2 regions of the Micromonospora sp. WMMD1076 genome follow, and region 1 is predicted to be linked to the other one. Evidence: predicted binding sites of a transcription regulator. Region 1 holds the regulator's gene; the other holds the start of a gene.
The links. The regulator HrcA, encoded in region 1, represses chaperone genes, less so after heat shock. The targets are predictions, from matches to a motif close to GGTTNGCACNCTCNNNNNGAGNGTGCNAACC.

Region 1 (7,797 bases):
GACGGCATCGACCGCGTCTGGGGACTGGCCGCCGACGCCGAGGTGACCACCGAGGCCAACCCCGAGTCGGTGAGCCCGGAGTCGCTCAAGACGCTGCGGGCCGCCGGCTACACCCGGATCTCGCTCGGCATGCAGTCCGCCGCGCCGGGTGTGCTCGCGGTGCTCGACCGGCGGCACGGCGCGGGCCGGGCCATCGCCGCCGCGCGGGAGGCGCGCGACGCCGGATTCGCGCACGTGAACCTGGACCTGATCTACGGCACGCCGGGCGAGACGGCCGAGGACTTCGCCGCCTCGCTGGCCCAGGTGGTCGACGCGGGCGTGGACCACGTCAGCGCGTACGCCCTGATCGTGGAGGACGGCACCCGGCTGGCCGCGCGGATGCGCCGTGGCGAGCTGCCGTACCCCTCCGACGACGTGGCGGCGGACCGCTACCTGGCTGCGGAGGCCGCGCTCGGCGAGGCCGGATTCTCCTGGTACGAGGTGTCGAACTGGGCCCGGTCGGCGGCGGCCCGGTGCCGGCACAACCTGCTCTACTGGACCGGCGCCGACTGGTGGGGCCTGGGCCCGGGGGCGCACAGCCACGTCGGCGGCGTGCGGTGGTGGAACGTGAAGCACCCGAGCGCGTACGCGGGCCGACTGGCCGAGGGCGTCTCGCCCGCGCTGGCCCGGGAGCAGCTCACCCCGGACGAGCAGCACATGGAGGACGTGATGCTGCGGGTGCGGCTCGCCTCCGGGCTGCCGCTGGACGTGCTGGACGAGCCCGGCCGGGCGGGTGCCGAGCGGGCCCGGGACGCCGGGCTGCTCGACACCGGGGCGTACGCGCGGGGGCTGGTGGTGCTGACGCTGCGCGGCCGGCTGCTGGCCGACGCGGTGGTACGCGACCTGCTGCCGTGACCCGCACCGGCCGGCCGCCCCCTCGGCCGGCCGGTGGTGTCACTTGATGAAGTTGTAGGTCATCGGGTAGCGGTAGAGCACACCCTCGTTGGCCTTGACCCCGCCGATGATCCCGAAGATCAGCGGCACCAGCCAGACCAGCATCGGGACGAAGAACAGGATCCCGCAGGTGATGACCGTGATCACCCAGGCGAGCACGCTGGCGATGGTCCAGGTGATCTGGAAGTTCAGCGCCGCGACCGCGTGGGCGCGGACCGTCGGCGACTGCTGACCGCGGGTCATCATCGCGATCAGCGGGGCGACCCAGCCGAGCAGACCGCCGCCGACGATGACACCCGCGGCGCCACCGAAGTGCGCCACCAGGGCCCACGTCTTCTCGTCGTTGTCGGCGTACGCGGCGGGGCCGTACCCGCCACCGGGGTAGCCGGCGCCGTAGCCGGGCGTGCCGTCCGGCGGAGGGTAACCACCGGGGGGCGGGTAGCCGCCCGGAGGCGGATAGTCACCGGGCGGGGGATAGCCGCCGGCGCCGGGCGCCCCGGACAGTGGAGCGGTGGGCGGTTCGCTGCCCGGCGACGAGCCGTAGGGCGCCGACGGGTCGGGCTGGGGGCCGGAGTCCCCTGCCCCTGGAGGGCGAGGAGGTTCAGTCATGGTCGCCACGGTAGGGGCACAGGTCAACTCGCACCAGAGCGACACAGACCGACGATGACCGGCTGTTCGGCCCTGGTGGGGTGCGCTGTGTGGTGGGCCGCACCGCAGGTCCGTCAGGCGATCATCGCGCCGGCGGGGGTGCCGACGTAGACTGGCACTCGCTACAGTCGAGTGCCAGCCGCCCGGCGGATGCCGCGCCGGCCCGACCGATGTGCGTCAGGAGGTGGGGAATGGGTCTCGACGACCGCAAACTCGCCGTGCTGCGCGCGATCGTCGAGGACTACGTCGCCACGCAGGAACCGGTCGGCAGCAAGGCCCTGGTCGAGCGGCACCAGCTCGGCGTCTCGCCGGCCACCGTGCGCAACGACATGGCGGTGCTGGAGGAGGAGGGCTACATCCGGCAGCCGCACACCAGCGCCGGCCGGGTGCCCACCGACCGCGGCTACCGCCTCTTCGTCGACCGGCTGTCCCGGGTCAAGCCGCTCAGCCCGGCCGAGCGCCGGGCGATCGAGCGCTTCCTGGTCGGCGCCGTCGACCTGGACGACGTGGTGCACCGCACGGTCCGCCTGCTGGCCCAGTTGACCCGGCAGGTGGCTGTGGTGCAGTACCCGAGCCTCGCCCGCTCCAAGGTGCGCCACCTGGAGCTGGTGCCGATCTCCACCACCCGGCTGACGGTCGTCATGATCGCCGACACCGGCCGGGTCGAGCAGCGGCTGGTCGAGCTGCCCGCCCCGGTGCCCGCCGACGACGTGACCGACCTGCGCCGGCTGGTGAACGAGAAGCTCGTCGGCAGCCAGCTCGCCGAGACGCCGCCGCTGGTGCAGGCGCTCGTCGAGGAGTCCGCGCCGCATCTGCGCCCGGCCATGACCACGCTCTCCACAGTGCTGCTGGAGACGCTGGTGGAACGGCACGAGGAGCGCCTCGCGCTGGCCGGACAGGCCAACCTGACCCGGGGCGGCCTGCTCGACTTCCAGGGCTCGCTGCGGCCCATCCTGGAAGCGCTCGAAGAAGAGGTAGTGCTGCTCAAGCTGATCGGTGAGACGGAGCCGAGCACCACCCGGGTGCTCATCGGCGACGAGAACGAATTCGACAACCTGCGGGCCGCCTCGGTGGTCAGCACCGGCTACGGACCGGGCAGCACGATCGTCGGTGGGCTCGGCGTGCTCGGGCCGACCCGGATGGACTACCCCGGCAATATCGCCATGGTGAGGGCCGTGGCACGCTACGTGGGCGAACTGCTGGCCCAGAACTGACCAGTCAGGGCCGACGGCCGGTTCCGGCCGACGACCGGAGCGACGCGAGACGAACATGAGGACACCTAACGCAGTGGCCAGGGACTACTACGGCATTCTCGGCGTGAGCCGGGACGCCTCCGACGACGAGATCAAGCGCGCCTACCGCAAGCTGGCGCGGCAGTTCCACCCGGACGTCAATCCGGACCCGGAGGCCCAGGAGAAGTTCAAGGACATCAACGCCGCGTACGAGGTCCTCTCGGACGACCGGAAGCGGCAGATCGTCGACCTGGGTGGCGACCCGCTCGCCCCGGGCGGCGGTGGCATGGGCGGTCCCGGCGGCCCGGGCGGCGCCGGTCCGTTCGTCGGCTTCCAGGACATCATGGACGCGTTCTTCGGCGGTGCCGCGGGTGGCAGCCGGGGTCCGCGTCCGCGTACCCGCCCCGGCGCGGACGCGATCCTGCGCCTGGAGCTGGACCTCAACGAGACCGCGTTCGGCGTCGAGGCGCCGATCACCGTCGACACCGCGGTGCTCTGCACCACCTGCTCCGGCGCCGGCACCGCCGCCGGCACCCACCTGGCCACCTGCGAGGCGTGCGGCGGCCGGGGCGAGGTGCAGTCGGTGCAGCGGACGTTCCTCGGCCAGGTGGTCTCCGCCCGGCCGTGCACCGTCTGCCAGGGCTACGGCACCACCATCCCGCACCCCTGCCCGACCTGCGCCGGTGACGGCCGGGTGCGCACCCGCCGCTCGCTCACCGTGAAGATCCCGGCCGGGGTCGAGGACGGCATGCGGATCCGCCTGGCCCAGCAGGGCGAGGTCGGGCCGGGCGGCGGCACCGCCGGTGACCTCTACGTCGAGATCCACGAGCGGCCGCACGACGTCTACTCCCGCAAGGGCGACGACCTGCACTGCCGGGTCACGGTGCCGATGACCGCCGCCGCGCTCGGCACCCGGCTGACCATCAAGACGCTGGACAGCGAGGAGACGGTCGACGTCAAGCCCGGCACCCAGCCCGGCAGCACGATGCGGCTGCGCGCCCGGGGCGTACCGCACCTGCGCGGCACCGGCCGGGGTGACCTCTACGTGCACCTGGACGTGCGTACCCCGACGAAGCTCGACGCCGACCAGGAGCGGATGCTGCGCGACTTCGCCAAGACCCGCGGCGAGGAGGTCGCCGAGCTGACCAAGCAGGGCGGCTTCTTCTCCCGGATGCGCGACGCCTTCAACGGGCACGCCTGAGGTGTCCGCCCCGCTGTTCCTGGTCGAGGCGCTGCCCACCGGTGACACGCTGACGCTCGACGGCCCGGAGGGCCACCACGCGGCCACCGTGCAGCGGCTGCGCGTCGGCGAGGAACTGGTGCTCGCCGACGGCCGGGGCGGCACCGCCGCCGCGGTGGTCACCGCCGTCGGCCGCGGCACGCTCGACCTGCGGGTCACCAGCCGGGGGTACGCGGACGCGCCGGTACCCCGGCTCGTCGTGGTGCAGGGCATCGCCAAGGGCGACCGGGGCGAACTCGCGGTGCAGGCGATGACCGAGGTCGGCGTGGACGAGATCGTGCCGTGGGCGGCGTCCCGCTCGGTGGCGCAGTGGCGCGGTGAGCGGGGCGGACGGGCCCGGCAGAAGTGGGTCGCGACCGCCCGCGAGGCGGCCAAGCAGGCCCGCCGCCCGTGGCTGCCGGTGGTGGCCGGCGCCCCGGACGAGTCCACCGCCTCGGTGGCGCGCCGGATCGCCGGTGCGGCCGGCGCGTTCGTGCTGCACGAGGGCGCCCAGGACCGGCTGACCACAGTCGACCTGCCGGCCGCCGGAGAGATCGTGCTGGTGGTCGGCCCGGAGGGCGGCATCGCCGACCACGAGCTGGCCGCGTTCGCCGACGCGGGCGCCCGCACGGTCCGCCTGGGCCCGTCAGTCCTGCGCACCTCCACAGCAGGCGTGGCAGCCCTCACAGTCCTGGCCACCCGCCTGACCCACTGGTAACCCCGCCCGCCGCGCGCTCCCGCCGCACTGACCTTGCAGTTTCGGCCCGCGTTGCGCCCCTTGCGGTGTTTTGTCGGGGCTGAAAGTGCAAGATCGCGGGGGCGTGGGGTCAGGAGCGGAGGTAGGAGGCGCCGTTCAGGTCGATGATGGTGCCTGCCGCCCACTCGGCCTCGGGGCTCGCCAGCCAGTGGACCGCCGCCGCGATCTCCTCCGGCCGGGCCACCCGGTGGAACGGGGACTGGGCGCGTACCGCCTCGCCCCGCTCGGCCTTCAGGTGCTCGTTCGTCATGTCGGTCTCGACGAAGCCGGGCGCCACGCACGCCACCCCGATGCCGTACGGCGCCAGTGCCACCGCCAGCGACTGGGCCATCGCGTTCATCCCGGCCTTGCTGGCCCCGTACGCCGGGTTGGCCGGCTCGCCCCGGAACGCGCCCCGGGACGAGACGTTGACGATCCGGCCCCCGCGTTCGCGCATGTGCTGCGCGGCGCACCAGGCGGCGTTCGCGGCGCCGACGAGGTTGGTGTCGAGCACCTCACGCCAGCGCGCCCGCCACTGCTCGTAGCTGCTCTCGAAGACCGGGTGCGGGGGATCGGCCGGCCCGAACACCCCGGCGTTGTTGACGAGTACGTCGAGGCCGCCGAGCCGCTGGGCCGCCTCGTCCACCATGGTCCGTACCGCGTCGGGATCGGCCAGGTCGGCGCGTACCACCACGTGCCCGTCACCGGGCAACTCGGTGCGCAGCCGCTCGGCCAGCCCGTTCGAGTCCCGGTGGTGGATCGCCACCCGGTCTCCACCGGCGGCGAACGCCCACGCCACCGCCCGCCCGATGCCCCGCGAGGCCCCCGTCACCAGCACCGCCCGTCCCGACATGGCGGCCATCCTGCCGCACCGGGCCAGGCTGTCGAGAAGGGCCCCTTCCCATACCGGAGGCGTTAAGCAGGGGCCCCTCCTTACACTGCTGCGATGGACTGCCTCTTCTGCCGGATCGTCGCCGGGGAGATTCCGGCCACCATCGTCCGCGAGACCGCCACCACCCTGGCCTTCCGGGACATCGACCCGAAGGCGCCCACGCACGTGCTGGTGATCCCGAAGGAGCACTACGCGGACGTGGCCACGCTGGCCCAGGGCGCGCCCGAGCTGGCCGGCGACGTGCTCCAGACCGCCGCCGTGGTCGCCGAGGAGGAGGGCCTGACAGTGGACGGGTTCCGGCTGATGTTCAACACCGGCCCGTACGGCGGCCAGGAGGTCTTCCACGTGCACGCCCACCTGCTCGGCGGTGCGCCCCTCGGCCCGATGCTCTGCCGATGACCGACGTCTCCGACCGGCTCGGCCGGATGGTGCGCCAGGCCCAGGCCACCGGGCGGATCCCGGCGGTGTCGGCCGCCCTGCACCGGGCCGACCGGCCGGTCTGGACCTGCACCGTGGGCGACACCGGCAACGACACCCCGCTGGGGCCGGAGACGGTGTTCCGGATCGGCTCGGTCACCAAGACCTTCACCGCGGTGCTCGTCATGCAGTGCCGCGACGACGGCCTGCTCGACCTGGACGACCCGATCGGGCGGCACCTCGACCTGCCCGCGCACGGCGACGCGACAGTACGCCGGCTGCTGTCGCACACCGCCGGCCTGCAACGCGAGCCGCACGGCGACGTGTGGGACAGCCTGCGCGCCCCGGCCGTCGACGAGCTGCTGGCCGACCTCGCCCGGGTCGAGCGGGTGCTGCCCACCGGCCGCCGCTTCCACTACTCCAACCTCGGCCCGGCGCTGCTCGGTGAGGCGGTCGCCCGGCTGCGCGGCGGTACCTGGGCCGAGGTGCTGGCCGACCGGGTGCTCACCCCGCTCGGGCTGACCGCCACCGGCCCGTACCCGACCGAGTGGGCCGCGACCGGGTTCCTGGTCGACGCGTACTCCGACGAGGCCCGCCCGGAACCACCCGCCGACTTCGGCGCGGTGGCCCCCGCCGCGCAGCTCTGGAGCACCGCGCCGGACATGGCCCGCTGGGCCGCGTTCCTGGCCGACCCGGTGGCTGTGGACCCGGACGGCGCGGTGCTCGCCGCGACGACTGTCGAGGAGATGCGCTGGCCGCTCACGCCCACCGACGAGTCGGTCTGGTCGGCCGGCTTCGGGCTGGGGCTGATCCTGATCCCGCAACCGGAGCGGGTGACCCACGTGGGCCACGACGGCGCGATGCCCGGATTCCTCGCCGCGGTCTACGGGCGGTGCGGCGGGCCGGGCACCGCCGGGGCGATGGGCGCCGCCGTGCTCGGCTCGTCCGGCACCGGCGTGGAGGTGTTCGACCTGTCACACCGGCTGCTCGCCACCGCCGCCGAGCACGACCCGGCGGAGATCGAGCCGTGGCGTCCCGGCCCGCCCGCGCCGGACCACCTTCGCGGCGTGCTGGGCCGCTGGTGGGGCGAAGGCTTCGAGTACGTCTTCTCCTGGCACGACGGGACGCTGCGGGCGCGTGGCGCGGACGACCCGGCCGGGAAGCCGCCCGCCGTGTTCGCGCCGCTGCCGGACCGGCCGGACGTGTTCCGCACGGTCTCCGGCCGCGAGGTGGGGGAGCTGCTGCGGCTGACCCGCGACGAACGGGGCGTCGTGGCCCGGATGCACTGGGCGACCTACCGCTTCACCCGCACCCAGGAGACCTTCGACGGGTACGACTTCCGCGCCGGGGCCTGACCGCCGGGCACCGGAAATGGGCGCGGTGCGGACGGTGCCGACCCGATACGATGGAGGTAACCGTACGCCGCGCCAGCAGGGCCCGGCGCCCGATAAGCGGAGAGCAGGTGGCGCAGGGCCCGACGGCCCGACCTATGACCGGCACCCCACCTCCCGGCACGCCGCGTGTGCAGACCAGGATCACGGTCCCCGACCAGAAGATCATGGTGAACCTGCTCGGCGCGGGCGACGAGATCCTGCGGCTCGTCGAGCGCTCGATCGACAGCGACGTCCACGTCCGCGGCAACGAGATCACCATCACCGGCGCCCCCGCCGACAACGCCCTCGCCGAGCGCCTCTTCAGTGAGCTGCTCGAACTGATCGAG
Region 2 (7,797 bases), 570 kb from region 1:
CAGGTTCGCGATGCCGAAGCCGAGCCAGTCGCCGGCCTGCCGTACCGCGGTCTGGGCGCGGGCGTCACCGCGGTCGGCGGCGTCGAAGACGGCGAGCAGTGCCTCCCGGCCGCGCGCCTCGGACCGGCCGGCGGCGCGCAGCAGCCCGTGCTCGCCGATCTCGGTCTCCCAGCAGCCGCGCCGGCCGCAGTCGCAGCGCACCCCGTCGCGGACCACCACCATGTGGCCGACCTCGCCGCCGTAGCCGCCGTGCCCGGTCAGCCGCCGCCCTCCGGCGATGATGCCCGCGCCCACACCGACGTCGCCGTAGAGGTAGATGACGTTGTCGCAGCCGACCGCCGCACCCCGGGCGTGCTCGGCGTAGGCGGCCACGTCGGCCACGTTGCCCACCGTGATCGGTACGTCTATCCCCAGCTCGACGGCGAGCGCCGCGCCGATCGGCTCGTCCACCCAGCCGGTGGTCGGGCTGAGCCGGACCAGGCCGTCCTCCCGGCGGACCATGCCGCAGACCGCCAGCCCGGCGCCCACGCAGACCGTGTCCGCCGGCACCGACTGGTGCATCTCCTTGACCGCGCCGGCGAGCAGCGGGGCGGCCTCCCCGGCGACCAGGTTGCGCGGCCGGTCCATCTCCCGGCGGTCGAGCACCTCACCGCCGAGTCCGACCCGCGCGGCCCGCAGCCGGTCCACCTCGACGCTGTACGCGTACGCGTAGACCCGCCCCGACTCGGGCCGGACGACGAGCGACGGTCGTCCGGCCCGGCCGGTCTCCTTCGGCGTCCCCTCGCTGACCAGACCGGCGCCGGCCAGGTCCGCGGTCAGCGCGCCGATGGTGCTGCGGTTGAGGCCGAGCGCCGTGGTCAGCTCGGCCCGGGTGGTGGCCCCGTGCACGTGCACGTAGCGGAGCAATGCGCCCAGGTTCTGCCGACGGATCTCGTCCTGACTGGGCCCCGCGCGCATTGCCACTGCCATGGTGTGCCCGTACCCCTGCTCAGCGGTTGCCGGTGGCGGCGGCCCGCCGACGCGACAGCGCGTCGATGGTCGCGGCGGCGAGCAGCACCACGCCGGTGACCACGTACTTGACGCCCGAGCTGTATCCCATCAGTCCCATACCGTTGTCGATGACCGCGACCACCGCGCCACCGAGCACGGCGTCGAGGACCCGGCCCTTGCCGCCGAAGAGGCTGGTGCCGCCGATCACCGCCGCGCCGACGGCGTAGAGCAGTACGTTACTGCCCCCGGTGTTGGGGTCGACGGAGTTGCCCCTGCTGGCGGCCACGATGCCGCCGATGGCGGCCATCGAGGAGCAGATGACGAAGACGGAGATGCGGATGCGGTCGACGTTGATGCCGGCCCGGCGGGCCGCCTCGGCGTTGCCGCCGACCGCGTAGATGTGCCGCCCGTAGCTGGTGCGCTGGAGCACGAACGTCCAGACGATCAGCAGCACCGCGATGATCGGCACCACGATCGGCACGCCCTTGAGCGAGGTGATCAGCACGTTGCGGCTGCGCTCCAGGTTGAGCACGTAGACCGCGACGCCGAGGATCACCGCGAGGCCGGCGATCCGGGCGGCGACCACCGCGATCGGGTCGGTGAGCAGGCCGCGGGCGGCCCGGTTGCGGTAGCGCAGCAACTGCACGGCCGCGTACCCGGCGACGGCCACCGCGGCCAGCGCCCAGCCCAGCGCGGGGGTGAGGTTGCGGTTGGCGATCGCGACGAGCACGTCGTCGCGGATCGCGATGTTGGCGCCCTCGTCCATGAGCGTCAGCACGACGCCCTGGAAGGCGAGGAACCCGGCGAGCGTGACCACGAAGGACGGGATGCCGACCTTGGCGACCAGCAGGCCCAGCACGGTGCCGATCACCACGCCGGTGACGACGGCGGCGAGCACCGCCACGTACCAGGGGTAGCCGAGCACCGTGACCACGTTGGCCAGGATCGCGGCGCAGACGCCGCTGGCGAAGCCGGCGGAGAGGTCGATCTCACCGAGCAGCAGGACGAAGACCAGGCCCATGGCGATGAGCGTGACCGCCGCGCCCTGGGTGAACAGGTTCGCTAGGTTGCCGGCGGTGAAGAACGACGGGCGGGCGATCGAGAAGCCCACCGCCAGCGCGACGAGCATGACCACGGCGGGGAGCGCGCCGATGTCGCCGCCGCGTACCCGGCGCCAGTAGTTGTTCACGTGGCTGCCCATGGTCGGTGTCGGTGTGACGCCGGCCGGGCCTTCCTTCTTCACGACGATGGCGGTCATCGGACGGCTCCTGGGGTGGTGTCGGCGGGCGTGGCGCCGTTGCCGCCCGGCTCGCCGGTGAGGCCGAGGCTGCCGGAGCGGCCGGCGGTGATCAGCTCGACCACCTGCGAGTGGGTGATGTCGGTGGTCTTCACCTGGGCGACCATCTGGCCGAGGTAGAGCGCGGCGATCCGGTCGGAGACGGCGAAGACGTCGTTCATGTTGTGCGAGATGAGCACCACGGCCAGGCCGTTGTCGGCCAGCCGGCGCACCAGCTCCAGCACCTGGGCGGTCTGCGCGACGCCGAGCGCGGCGGTCGGCTCGTCCAGGATGACGAGCCTGCTGTTCCAGAGCACGGCCTTGGCGATGGCGACCGTCTGCCGCTGGCCGCCGGAGAGGCTGGCCACGTGCTGGCGCAGCGACTTCACGGTGCGCACGCTCAGGCCGGCGAGCGTCTCGGCGGCCATCTGCTCCATGGTCGGCTCGTCGAGCACGATGCCGCTGCGCTTCTCCCGGCCGAGGAACATGTTCTGCACGATGTCGAGGTTGTCGCAGAGCGCGAGGTCCTGGTAGACGACCTCGATCCCGAGCGCGGCGGCGTCGCGGGGACTGTTGATGGTCACCGGCCTGCCGTCGAAGAGGAACTCGCCGGAGTCGGTGGGGTGGATGCCGCTGATGCATTTGACCAATGTCGACTTGCCGGCGCCGTTGTCGCCGACGAGCGCCGTCACCTCGCCGGGGTGCGCGGCGAAGGCGACGTCGCGGAGCACCTGGACGGGACCGAAGCTCTTGTCGATCCCGCGTAGCTCCAGCAGGGGAGTTGCGGACACGGGGTTCTCCTTTGGGCGGAGGGAGGTCTCGGATCCCGTCCGGCGCGGGCGCCGCCCGGCACGGGTCTCCCCGTGCCGGGCGGCGCCGCCTGAGGCGGGTGGGTCAGCTCACGCCGGCGTCGGTGCAGAGCTTCGCGAAGGCACCGGTGCAGAGCTCGTCCTTGGTGACGTAGCCGTCGGCCACCACGTCCTTGACGTTTTCCTTGAAGATGGCCTTGGGCTCCAGCAGCACGGCCGGCACGTCCCGGCTGCCCTCCGGGTCCTTGACCGTCTGGCCGGTGTCCTTCCTCTCGCCCTTGGCGAGCGCGATGGCCAGCTCGGCGGCGGCGTCCGCCTCCTTCTTGACCGCCTTGTAGACGGTCATGCACTGGTCACCGGCGAGGATGTTCTGCAGGCCCTCCTTGGTGGCGTCCTGACCGGTCACCGGGACCTTGCCGTTGAGCTTGTTCTTCTTCAGCACCGAGATGGCCGCGTTGCCGAGACCGTCGTTGGCGGCGAGCACGCCGTCGATCTTGCCGCCGGCCTTGGTCAGCTGCTGCTCGAAGATCGTGGCGGCCTGCGCGTTGTCCCAGGCGGGTACCGGGTCGTCGGCGACCTTGGTGTACTCCTTCGAGTCGAACTTCGGCTTGAGCACCGAGTCGTACCCGTTCTTGAACAGGGTGGCGTTGTTGTCGGTCGGCGAGCCGTTGAGGTACGAGATCGACGGGTTCTTGACGCCCTTGTCGGTCAGGCACTTGCTCAGGCCCTCGCCCTGGAGCTTGCCGACGGCCTCGTTGTCGAAGCTGACGTAGTACTGGGCGGAGCCGCCCAGGGTCAGCCGGTCGTAGTCGATGGTCGCGACGCCCTGCGACTTGGCCTTGTCGAGCACGGCCTTGCCGGTGCCGGAGTCCAGGTTGACGATCATCAGGACGTTGACGCCGCTGGTGATCATCTGGTCGGCGATGGTCTGGAACGCGGTCTTGTCGTTCTGCGCGTTCTGGATGTCGGACTCGACGCCGGCCGCGTCGAACGCCGCCTTGAGGTACTTGCGGTCCGCGCCCTCCCAGCGGGCGGAGGACTTGCTGTCCGGCAGGATCACGCCGATCTTCGGCTTCTTGGCGTCGGAGCCGCCGGCCTCGTCGGAAGAACCGCCGTTGTCGCCGCAGGCGGCCATGCTGCCGGTCGCGAGAAGACCGACGGCCGCGAAGGTGAGGAAGCCCTTGCGCATGTGCAGGGTCCTTTCGGAGGTGGGGGAGTGGTGATGTTTTGTTGTGCCCGGCAACGTATTCCCCGCTTCCCATGCGCCGCAAGGCTGCCGAGGTCAGAAGTTTGTTGGCGGCGGTAACAATTCAGCAACGCGGTTGTCACCTGCGGGACATCGCCAGGAGAGCGCGTTCCGGAAACGCTCCCACACGTACCGTCACGAGCCGCTCAGGCGGCGGCGATCGATGCCGTCGTCGCCCCGGTGAGCGCCACCAGATCCGTCGGCGCGAGCTGCACCTGCAGCCCCCGGCGACCCGCCGAGACGTACACGGTCGGGTGCGTCAGCGCGGAGGAATCGATGACGGTCGGTAGTCGCTTGCGCTGCCCCAGCGGGCTGATGCCGCCGCGGACATATCCGGTCGCCCGCTCGGCCGCCGTCCGGTCCGCCATCGTCGCCCGCTTGCCGCCGGCCGCGGCGGCGAGCGCCTTCAGGTCCAGCTCGCCGGTCACCGGCACCACCGCCACCGTCAGCCCGCCGTCGATCTCGGTGACGAGCGACTTGAACACGCGCTCCGGCGCCACCCCGAGCGCGGTCGCCACGAGCGCGCCGTAGTTCGGCGCGTCCGGCGAGACGTCGTAGGTGTGGGTGCTGTGGGCGATCTTCCGCTTGCTCAGCAACGCGATCGCCGGAGTGCCAGGGCCCGCCACGGGCTCAAGCTAACCCGTGCGCCGCGACACCGCGAGCCGGAGACGTGCGCCGGGGTCAACCGCCGGCCGGAACCGGCCGGCAGACGAGCACAGTGGGGTCGCCGGCCACCCGGGTCAGCGCCAGGCCGGCCGCCTCGTCACCCGAGAGTCGCAGGTCGCGGCGCAGCTTCTCCGGCTCCAGCGCCGAGCCGCGCTTGCGGATCTCGACCCGGCCGACGCGCCGCTCCCGCAGCAGGGCGCGCAGCCGCTTCAGCGAGAACGGCAGCACATCGGTGATCTCCAGGCAGCGGGCGAACGGGGTGGGCCGGGCCTCGTCGGCGTACAGGTAGGCGATCGACGGGTCGGCGAGCGTGGCGTCGAGGTCGGTGGCCAGCTCGGCGACCAGGTGCGCGCGCACCACAGCCGGATCCGGGTCGTAGAGGAACCGCCGGACCGGTCCCACCGGCGCCTCCTGCGTACCGGTCCCGGTGAGGTGATAGGAGGGGGCCCTTTTACTACCGGAGGCGTTAAGAAGGGGCCCTTCCTTCTCCCGCAGCAGGGTGGCGCGGCGGGGGACCTCGGCCAGCCCACCGCACCAGAGCGCGGCCTCGACCAGGTCGCCGTCCACGCTCACCCACTCCGCCTCGGCACCGGCCGGGATCAGCGCGTGGTCCAGTCCGGGCGCCACCTTCACGACCGCGCGCGGCACGCGCGCGGCCAGGCCGGTGACGAAGTCCCACGGCGGCGAGTAGGCGTTCGGGTCGAACACACGCCGCCCGGTGCCGGCCCGCCGCCGGGCCGGATCGCAGAACACCGCGTCCACCCCCGTCACGTCGAACGCCGTGGCGTCGCCGCAGGAGACCGTCACCAGATCGGCGAGCCCGGCCGCCTCGGCGTTCGCTGTGGCCATCGCGGCGGTCACCGGGTCGGCCTCCACCGCGTACACCCGGATGCCGGTGCGGGCCGCGGCGAGCGCGTCGGCCCCCAGGCCGCACCCCAGGTCGGCCAGCGTGGTCACGCCCCCGGCGCGCAGCCGTGCCGCGCGCCGGTCCGCGACCGCGCGGCGGGTGGCCTGCTCCAGCCCGGCCCGGGTGAGGAACATCCCGGCCGCCGCCGCCCCGAACTTGCCGGCCGCCCGGCGGCGCAGCTCCGCCTGGGTGAGTGCCGCCGCCGCGAGCCCGCCGGGGATCCCGGCCGAACGCAGCGCGGCCGCCGCCGCCAGCGGGTCGCCGCCGGCCACCCGCTCGGCCGCGGCGAGCGCCGCCGACCCCTCGGGGGTACGCAGCGCGGCGAGCTGGTCGAGATCCACGCGCTCATTCTCCCGGCCCGGTTCCGGCGCGACACGGAGGGCGACGCGTTGGCACTCTCCTTGACGGAGTGCTAGCCGAGGAATAACCTGCGATTAGCACTCTCACCCTGAGGGTGCCAATCCCCGAGCCTCGTGCCCGGGGGTTGAGCGCCAGGCGGACCGGCACCCGCGACGACGGCCCCGCCCGGTGGCATGTGGCAGATTGACGCTGGTCGGCATGCCGGCCGGCAACGACACCAAGTACCCGGGAGGGTATGCCCGTGACTACCGCGACCAAGGTTGCGATCAAGCCGCTCGAGGACCGCATCGTGGTCCAGGCGAACGAGGCCGAGACCACCACCGCCTCGGGCATCGTGATCCCCGACACCGCCAAGGAGAAGCCGCAGGAGGGCACCGTCCTCGCTGTCGGCCCGGGCCGGATCGACGACAAGGGCAACCGCGTGCCGATCGACGTGAAGGTCGGCGACACCGTCCTCTACTCGAAGTACGGCGGCACCGAGGTCAAGTACGCCGGCGAGGAGTACCTGGTGCTCTCCGCCCGCGACGTCCTCGCGGTCATCGAGAAGTAAGCAACCGATCAGTGTCGTTGCCCCGGTCCGGCTCGCCGGGCCGGGGCAACGTCGCTTCGAAGGGATACTGATGGCGAAGATCCTCAGCTTCTCGGACGACGCCCGGCACCTGCTCGAGCACGGTGTCAACGCCCTCGCGGACGCGGTGAAGGTCACCCTCGGCCCGCGCGGGCGCAACGTCGTCCTGGACAAGAAGTTCGGTGCGCCCACGATCACCAACGACGGCGTGACCATCGCCAAGGAGATCGAGCTCACCAACCCGTACGAGAACCTCGGCGCGCAGCTGGTCAAGGAGGTGGCGACCAAGACCAACGACGTCGCCGGCGACGGGACCACCACCGCCACCGTGCTGGCCCAGGCCATGGTCCGCGAGGGCCTGCGGAACGTGGCCGCCGGCACCAACCCGACCGGCCTGAAGCGGGGCATCGACGCGGCGGCCGCCAAGGTCTCCGAGGCGCTGCTCGGCAAGGCCGTCGAGGTCGCCGGCAAGGAGTCGATCGCGCACGTCGCGACCGTCTCCGCGCAGGACGCCGCCATCGGCGAGCTGATCGCCGAGGCGATGGAGAAGGTCGGCCGCGACGGCGTCATCACCGTCGAGGAGGGCTCCGCGCTCACCACCGAGCTGGAGGTGACCGAGGGTCTCCAGTTCGACAAGGGCTTCATCTCGCCGAACTTCGTCACCGACCTGGAGGCGCAGGAGGCGGTCCTGGAGGACCCGTACATCCTGATCACCACCCAGAAGATCTCGGCGATCGAGGAGCTGCTGCCGCTGCTGGAGAAGGTTCTCCAGAACAACAAGCCGCTGCTCATCGTCGCCGAGGACGTCGAGGGTCAGGCCCTGTCCACGCTCGTGGTCAACGCGCTGCGCAAGACCGTCAAGGTCTGCGCGGTCAAGGCCCCCGGCTTCGGTGACCGCCGCAAGGCGATGCTCCAGGACATGGCGATCCTGACCGGCGCCGAGCTGGTCGCCCCGGAGCTGGGCTACAAGCTCGA

Region 2: groES (co-chaperone GroES) is a predicted target of HrcA. The motif match lies at 6,327-6,357, and genes of this name have one in related genera.

The regions. Positions count from the first base shown of each region.
Region 1 is NZ_CP120862.1:5,943,703-5,951,499, reverse strand. Features, by position in the region: gene hemW (radical SAM family heme chaperone HemW) at 1-894, shown strand, start outside; gene O7622_RS26840 (DUF4870 domain-containing protein) at 934-1,542, opposite strand; gene hrcA (heat-inducible transcriptional repressor HrcA) at 1,773-2,795, shown strand; gene dnaJ (molecular chaperone DnaJ) at 2,869-4,014, shown strand; gene O7622_RS26825 (16S rRNA (uracil(1498)-N(3))-methyltransferase) at 4,016-4,750, shown strand; gene O7622_RS26820 (SDR family oxidoreductase) at 4,860-5,621, opposite strand; gene O7622_RS26815 (histidine triad nucleotide-binding protein) at 5,715-6,059, shown strand; gene O7622_RS26810 (serine hydrolase domain-containing protein) at 6,056-7,432, shown strand; partial or broken gene O7622_RS26805 (PhoH family protein) at 7,567-7,797, shown strand, end outside.
Region 2 is NZ_CP120862.1:65,352-73,148, reverse strand. Features, by position in the region: gene O7622_RS00320 (ROK family protein) at 1-957, opposite strand, end outside; gene O7622_RS00315 (ABC transporter permease) at 989-2,248, opposite strand; gene O7622_RS00310 (ATP-binding cassette domain-containing protein) at 2,245-3,057, opposite strand; gene O7622_RS00305 (substrate-binding domain-containing protein) at 3,161-4,264, opposite strand; gene ybaK (Cys-tRNA(Pro) deacylase) at 4,468-4,947, opposite strand; gene O7622_RS00295 (methyltransferase domain-containing protein) at 5,003-6,235, opposite strand; gene groES (co-chaperone GroES) at 6,490-6,804, shown strand; gene groL (chaperonin GroEL) at 6,875-7,797, shown strand, end outside.